Regions from separate parts of the Priestia sp. FSL W8-0524 genome, predicted to be linked through region 2. Evidence: a T-box and tRNA genes for the amino acid it is inferred to sense, from the RefSeq annotation. Region 2 holds a T-box; the other regions hold tRNA genes.
What was found. The T-box of region 2 lies ahead of thrS (threonine--tRNA ligase). A T-box ahead of a tRNA ligase gene usually reads a tRNA of that ligase, here a tRNA-Thr.
Positions count from the first base shown of each region.

Region 1: it encodes a tRNA-Thr, which carries the amino acid that the T-box ahead of thrS (threonine--tRNA ligase) is inferred to sense. The anticodon was not compared.
Region 3: it encodes a tRNA-Thr, which carries the amino acid that the T-box ahead of thrS (threonine--tRNA ligase) is inferred to sense. The anticodon was not compared.

Region 1 covers NZ_JBBOUG010000001.1:4,559,261-4,561,499, reverse strand. Annotated here, with positions in the region: rRNA gene NST66_RS23875 (23S ribosomal RNA) at 1-597, shown strand, start outside; rRNA gene rrf (5S ribosomal RNA) at 707-822, shown strand; tRNA gene NST66_RS23865 (tRNA-Val) at 832-904, shown strand; tRNA gene NST66_RS23860 (tRNA-Thr) at 934-1,009, shown strand; tRNA gene NST66_RS23855 (tRNA-Lys) at 1,018-1,093, shown strand; tRNA gene NST66_RS23850 (tRNA-Leu) at 1,108-1,189, shown strand; tRNA gene NST66_RS23845 (tRNA-Gly) at 1,213-1,287, shown strand; tRNA gene NST66_RS23840 (tRNA-Leu) at 1,302-1,390, shown strand; tRNA gene NST66_RS23835 (tRNA-Arg) at 1,400-1,476, shown strand; tRNA gene NST66_RS23830 (tRNA-Pro) at 1,481-1,557, shown strand; tRNA gene NST66_RS23825 (tRNA-Ala) at 1,563-1,638, shown strand; tRNA gene NST66_RS23820 (tRNA-Met) at 1,669-1,745, shown strand; tRNA gene NST66_RS23815 (tRNA-Ser) at 1,773-1,865, shown strand; tRNA gene NST66_RS23810 (tRNA-Met) at 1,891-1,967, shown strand; tRNA gene NST66_RS23805 (tRNA-Asp) at 1,972-2,047, shown strand; tRNA gene NST66_RS23800 (tRNA-Phe) at 2,056-2,131, shown strand; tRNA gene NST66_RS23795 (tRNA-His) at 2,142-2,217, shown strand; tRNA gene NST66_RS23790 (tRNA-Gly) at 2,229-2,239, shown strand, end outside.
Region 2 covers NZ_JBBOUG010000001.1:2,102,537-2,104,775, reverse strand. Annotated here, with positions in the region: gene thrS (threonine--tRNA ligase) at 1-1,104, opposite strand, end outside; T-box leader at 1,158-1,386, opposite strand; T-box leader at 1,426-1,652, opposite strand; gene NST66_RS10535 (sulfatase-like hydrolase/transferase) at 2,052-2,239, opposite strand, start outside.
Region 3 covers NZ_JBBOUG010000001.1:5,089,209-5,091,447, reverse strand. Annotated here, with positions in the region: gene rocF (arginase) at 1-427, opposite strand, end outside; tRNA gene NST66_RS26675 (tRNA-Ala) at 591-666, opposite strand; tRNA gene NST66_RS26670 (tRNA-Gly) at 689-763, opposite strand; tRNA gene NST66_RS26665 (tRNA-Lys) at 773-845, opposite strand; tRNA gene NST66_RS26660 (tRNA-Gln) at 850-924, opposite strand; tRNA gene NST66_RS26655 (tRNA-Tyr) at 932-1,015, opposite strand; tRNA gene NST66_RS26650 (tRNA-Thr) at 1,024-1,099, opposite strand; tRNA gene NST66_RS26645 (tRNA-Val) at 1,104-1,179, opposite strand; tRNA gene NST66_RS26640 (tRNA-Glu) at 1,203-1,277, opposite strand; tRNA gene NST66_RS26635 (tRNA-Asn) at 1,281-1,355, opposite strand; rRNA gene rrf (5S ribosomal RNA) at 1,365-1,480, opposite strand; rRNA gene NST66_RS26625 (23S ribosomal RNA) at 1,590-2,239, opposite strand, start outside.

The sequences.
Region 1 (2,239 bases), 2.5 Mb from region 2:
GGTTGGAAATCATTCGTAGAGTGTAAAGGCACAAGGGAGCTTGACTGCGAGACCTACAAGTCGAGCAGGGACGAAAGTCGGGCTTAGTGATCCGGTGGTTCCGCATGGAAGGGCCATCGCTCAACGGATAAAAGCTACCCCGGGGATAACAGGCTTATCTCCCCCAAGAGTCCACATCGACGGGGAGGTTTGGCACCTCGATGTCGGCTCATCGCATCCTGGGGCTGTAGTCGGTCCCAAGGGTTGGGCTGTTCGCCCATTAAAGCGGTACGCGAGCTGGGTTCAGAACGTCGTGAGACAGTTCGGTCCCTATCCGTCGTGGGCGTAGGAAATTTGAGAGGAGCTGTCCTTAGTACGAGAGGACCGGGATGGACACACCGCTGGTGTACCAGTTGTCTTGCCAAAGGCATCGCTGGGTAGCTATGTGTGGACGGGATAAGTGCTGAAAGCATCTAAGCATGAAGCCCCCCTCAAGATGAGATTTCCCATAGCGCAAGCTAGTAAGATCCCTGAAAGATGATCAGGTTGATAGGTCAGAGGTGGAAGCGTGGCGACATGTGTAGCTGACTGATACTAATCGATCGAGGACTTAACCAAACTTTAAAAGTGTAAGCTTTACTCAGCAAACTGTTATCTAGTTTTGAAAGAATAAATCTTTCGAAAAAAAGTATTGCTTTCTTTATATAATAGTGTATAATATAATATGTCTGGTGGCGATAGCGAAGAGGTCACACCCGTTCCCATACCGAACACGGAAGTTAAGCTCTTTAGCGCCAATGGTAGTTGGGACTTTGTCCCTGTGAGAGTAGGACGTTGCCAGGCTTTTATATCGGAGGATTAGCTCAGCTGGGAGAGCACCTGCCTTACAAGCAGGGGGTCGGCGGTTCGATCCCGTCATCCTCCATCATCGACTATTTAAGTCAGAGATTGCACGCCGGTGTAGCTCAATTGGTAGAGCAACTGACTTGTAATCAGTAGGTTGGGGGTTCAAGTCCTCTTGCCGGCACCATTTTTTTCGAGCCATTAGCTCAGTTGGTAGAGCATCTGACTTTTAATCAGAGGGTCGAAGGTTCGAGTCCTTCATGGCTCACCATTTAATATTCACACGCGGGTGTGGCGGAATTGGCAGACGCGCTAGACTTAGGATCTAGTGTCTTACGACGTGGGGGTTCAAGTCCCTTCACCCGCATCTTTACTTAATTTCATATATGCGCGGAAGTAGTTCAGTGGTAGAACACCACCTTGCCAAGGTGGGGGTCGCGAGTTCGAACCTCGTCTTCCGCTCCACGTATATAAGTCCTGCCGGGGTGGTGGAATTGGCAGACACACAGGACTTAAAATCCTGCGGTAGGTGACTACCGTGCCGGTTCAAGTCCGGCCCTCGGCACCATTTTAATAAGCGCCCGTAGCTCAATTGGATAGAGCGTTTGACTACGGATCAAAAGGTTAGGGGTTCGACTCCTCTCGGGCGCGCCATAAACGGGAAGTAGCTCAGCTTGGTAGAGCACTTGGTTTGGGACCAAGGGGTCGCAGGTTCGAATCCTGTCTTCCCGACCATTTATGGGGCCTTAGCTCAGCTGGGAGAGCGCCTGCCTTGCACGCAGGAGGTCAGCGGTTCGATCCCGCTAGGCTCCACCAATGAAATTAAATAATTGTAACGAATAATATGGCGGTGTAGCTCAGCTGGCTAGAGCGTACGGTTCATACCCGTGAGGTCGTGGGTTCGACTCCCTCCGCCGCTACCATATAAGTTACATTTGTTATAAATATACGGAGGAATACCCAAGTCCGGCTGAAGGGATCGGTCTTGAAAACCGACAGGGGTGTTAAAGCCCGCGGGGGTTCGAATCCCTCTTCCTCCGCCATTTATTTATATCATATTCATATCATCGCGGGGTGGAGCAGTTCGGTAGCTCGTCGGGCTCATAACCCGAAGGTCGCAGGTTCAAATCCTGTCCCCGCAACCAAAGTGGTCCCGTGGTGTAGCGGTTAACATGCCTGCCTGTCACGCAGGAGATCGCGGGTTCGATTCCCGTCGGGACCGCCATTTTGTTTGGCTCGGTAGCTCAGTTGGTAGAGCAAAGGACTGAAAATCCTTGTGTCGGCGGTTCGATTCCGTCCCGAGCCACCATTTTAAGACGGCGATTGTGGCGAAGTGGTTAACGCACCGGATTGTGGTTCCGGCATTCGTGGGTTCGATTCCCATCAGTCGCCCCATCTTAAGTAACGCGGGTGTAGT
Region 2 (2,239 bases):
TACTTCTTTATCTCCTATTACGGCCATATAAGGAACTTTGAGCATTTCGGCTTCTCTAATTTTCAGACCTATTTTTTCAATACGATCATCCACTTCAACACGATACCCTTGTGACTCCAGCTCGTGTTTCACCTTGTACGCATATTCCACATGCGGCGGTGCAATAGGCAAAAGCTTAAATTGAACTGGAGCTAACCAAAGAGGAAATTGACCTTCATAATGTTCAATCAAGATGGCCATAAAACGTTCAACGGAACCGTATATAGCGCGGTGAATCATTACAGGACGATGCGGTTTATTGTCTTCTCCAATATACATACAGTCAAACTTCTCTGGCATTAAGAAATCAAGCTGAACTGTTCCGCACTGCCAGCTGCGGCCTAAGGAGTCTAAAATATGAAAATCGATTTTCGGCCCGTAAAAAGCCCCGTCTCCTTCATTCACCTGGTAGTCTAATCCTTTTTCATTTAGCACAGATTGAAGCGACTTTTCCGCTTGATTCCATGTTTCAATATCTCCCATAAATTTTTCAGGACGTGTGGATAGTTCCACTTTGTAATCAAAGCCAAAATGTGAATAAAAGTCATGGATAAACGCTAGAATGCGGCTAATCTCAGCTTCAATCTGATTAAGTTCTACGAATAAATGCGCATCGTCCTGTGTGAATGACCGGACTCTTAGCAGTCCGTTTAAAGAGCCCGAAAGCTCGTGACGGTGAACCAATCCAAGTTCTGCGTATCGAATCGGAAGTTCTCGATAGCTTCTTCGCTTGCTGTTAAACAATAAAATGGCTCCCGGACAATTCATCGGTTTAATCGCATAGTTTTGTTTGTCAACATTTGAAAAATACATATTTTCATGATAGTGTTCCCAATGCCCTGATTGTTCCCATAGCTCCTGTTTCATCATGATGGGAGTTTTTATCTCTTGATAGCCTGCTTTGTAATGCTTTTGTTTCCAGTAGTTTTCTAACTCATTTCGAACAATCATTCCGTTAGGTAAGAAAAACGGCATACCAGGAGCTTCTTCCATCGACATAAACAGCTCCAGTTCTTGACCTAATTTTTGATGATTTCGTTTTTCTGCTTCCATTTGTTTTGACATGTTCATTCCTCCAATATGTTTTTATTCAACAAAAAAACCGCACTCATCCCTAGTAAAGGGACGAATGCGGCCGTGGTACCACCCTAATTCCGTAAAATACCTGTATGCATTTTACGCTTAAAAAGATAACGGTTTTACCGGTTGCAGTTTCAGTGTATACACATTCCCCGCCGCAGCTCCAAGGTGGTAAATTCATTTCGTTTTCTAAGGGTTCTCAGCCAGTGACCCTACTCTCTGTAAAGAAAATCCAAAAATGATTCATGTCCTTTTCAATGCTTGTATATTCATTTTTTCTACATAAAAAACCGCACTCATCCCTAGTGAAGGGACGAATGCGGTCGTGGTACCACCCTAATTCCGTAAAATACCTGTATGCATTTTACGCTCAAAAAAGATAACGGTTTTACCGATTGCAGTTTCAGTTATGCACATTCCCTGCAATAGCTCTAAGGTGGTAAATTAGATGATTTCTTAAGGGCTCCCAGCCGCTGACCCTATTCTCTGCGAAGAAAACGGCACCTAATTCATGTCCTTTTCATTGCCAAATAATGTTTGTTAGTTGTTAAAAGTGATTATAGTGTATAAATTTTACAGAAGTCAAGAAATAATTTTTATTTTTTAATATTATAGAATTAATTTATGCTTAAATTCCCGAAAAGTTACTTAGGAATATATGGGCTTAAAAAGTTTTTTATTATAATATTAACACCTGCATTTTATTTTGTTTTTACCTTTATTTTGTAAAAATAAAGGCAAAAAAGAAAGATATTACAAGCACTTATTTGCTTTATCTAAGTATTATTAACGAATTAAAATCCAGTACTGCTCAAATCAGAATAAGTAACATAGCACGAGTATCATCAGTTTTTTTATTTATATACTAAAATATTAAATATACCTTTTTCTACTTACACCAATATTAGGCTTGAACTCGTCGAAACTATTTTTTATCTATCTTTAGACGGAAGCCCCTGGTACATGCTTCCACTTTGCGGAAAAATCCGTTTTTTCCTGAGTTGTTCTTTAAGAATAACATCAAGCTGCCGCTGAATTTTCCTTGTTTCATTTGTTGAAAAATACGGGTAAGCCAAATTTACTGTTTCTAACGGATCCTTGGTCAAATTGTACATTTCAA
Region 3 (2,239 bases), 3.0 Mb from region 2:
ATGGCATACCGTGAATATTTCCGGAAGGAGACGTATCTGCTGTATTTAAATCTCCGTGTGCATCATACCAAATTACGCCCAAATTTTTATAATGACGACTTACTCCTGCTAGTGTTCCGATAGCGATGCTGTGATCTCCCCCTAGCACTAAAGGAAACCTTTTATTTGTAATAACATCACTTACGGTCTGAGCAAGTCTTTCGCTAGCATCCGCTACAGCTTTTAAATTCTTTAAGTTTGTATTTTCATCACTATGTACTCGTTCAGCTAAGGCAATTTCAATATTCCCTTTATCTTCTACACTATATCCAATATTCTCGATGCGTTCCATAACACCTGCATATCGTATCGCACTTGGCCCCATATCGACCCCTCGGCGAGTTTGACCTAAATCCATTGGTACTCCAATAATTGAAAGCTTATTCATAATATGTCCCCCCATCACAAATGTTGCTACTCTCTTATTGTAACGGCTAAATGAGCGATGGCTCAACTCGACACTTTTTTGAATATATATACAATTCTAATTTGTAGAAACTACACAAAAAAACCTTTAAGCAAATTGCTTAAAGGTTGTACGTTTATATGTATGGTGGAGCCTAGCGGGATCGAACCGCTGACCTCCTGCGTGCAAGGCAGGCGCTCTCCCAGCTGAGCTAAGGCCCCAATATGTTTTTTTATATAGAAATGGAGCGGAAGACGAGGTTCGAACTCGCGACCCCCACCTTGGCAAGGTGGTGTTCTACCACTGAACTACTTCCGCTTATTAAAATGAGCCATGAAGGACTCGAACCTTCGACCCTCTGATTAAAAGTCAGATGCTCTACCAACTGAGCTAATGGCTCTCTATGGCTGGGCTAGCTGGATTCGAACCAACGCATGACGGAATCAAAATCCGTTGCCTTACCGCTTGGCGATAGCCCAATAAAAATGGTGGAGGGGGGCAGATTCGAACTGCCGAACCCGAAGGAGCGGATTTACAGTCCGCCGCGTTTAGCCACTTCGCTACCCCTCCGATATAAATGGTGCCGGCAAGAGGACTTGAACCCCCAACCTACTGATTACAAGTCAGTTGCTCTACCAGTTGAGCTACACCGGCACGGTGGTGGAGGATGACGGGATCGAACCGCCGACCCCCTGCTTGTAAGGCAGGTGCTCTCCCAGCTGAGCTAATCCTCCACTATTATGTAGATAAAAATAAATGGTGACCCGTACGGGATTCGAACCCGTGTTACCGCCGTGAAAGGGCGGTGTCTTAACCGCTTGACCAACGGGCCAGTTGGCTCCACAGGTAGGACTCGAACCTACGACCGATCGGTTAACAGCCGATAGCTCTACCACTGAGCTACTGTGGAATAATAATAGCCTGGCAACGTCCTACTCTCACAGGGACAAAGTCCCAACTACCATCGGCGCTAAAGAGCTTAACTTCCGTGTTCGGTATGGGAACGGGTGTGACCTCTTCGCTATCGCCACCAGACAAATTATATTATACATGATTTGATAAAGAAAGCAAGACTTTTTTGAAAAAGTTTTGTTCTCTCAAAACTAGGTAACAGGTTGCTGAGTAAAGCTTACGCTTTTAAAGTTTGGTTAAGTCCTCGATCGATTAGTATCAGTCAGCTACACATGTCGCCACGCTTCCACCTCTGACCTATCAACCTGATCATCTTTCAGGGATCTTACTAGCTTGCGCTATGGGAAATCTCATCTTGAGGGGGGCTTCATGCTTAGATGCTTTCAGCACTTATCCCGTCCACACATAGCTACCCAGCGATGCCTTTGGCAAGACAACTGGTACACCAGCGGTGTGTCCATCCCGGTCCTCTCGTACTAAGGACAGCTCCTCTCAAATTTCCTACGCCCACGACGGATAGGGACCGAACTGTCTCACGACGTTCTGAACCCAGCTCGCGTACCGCTTTAATGGGCGAACAGCCCAACCCTTGGGACCGACTACAGCCCCAGGATGCGATGAGCCGACATCGAGGTGCCAAACCTCCCCGTCGATGTGGACTCTTGGGGGAGATAAGCCTGTTATCCCCGGGGTAGCTTTTATCCGTTGAGCGATGGCCCTTCCATGCGGAACCACCGGATCACTAAGCCCGACTTTCGTCCCTGCTCGACTTGTAGGTCTCGCAGTCAAGCTCCCTTGTGCCTTTACACTCTACGAATGATTTCCAACCATTCTGAGGGAACCTTTGGGCGCCTCCGTTACATTTTAGGAGGCGACCGCCCC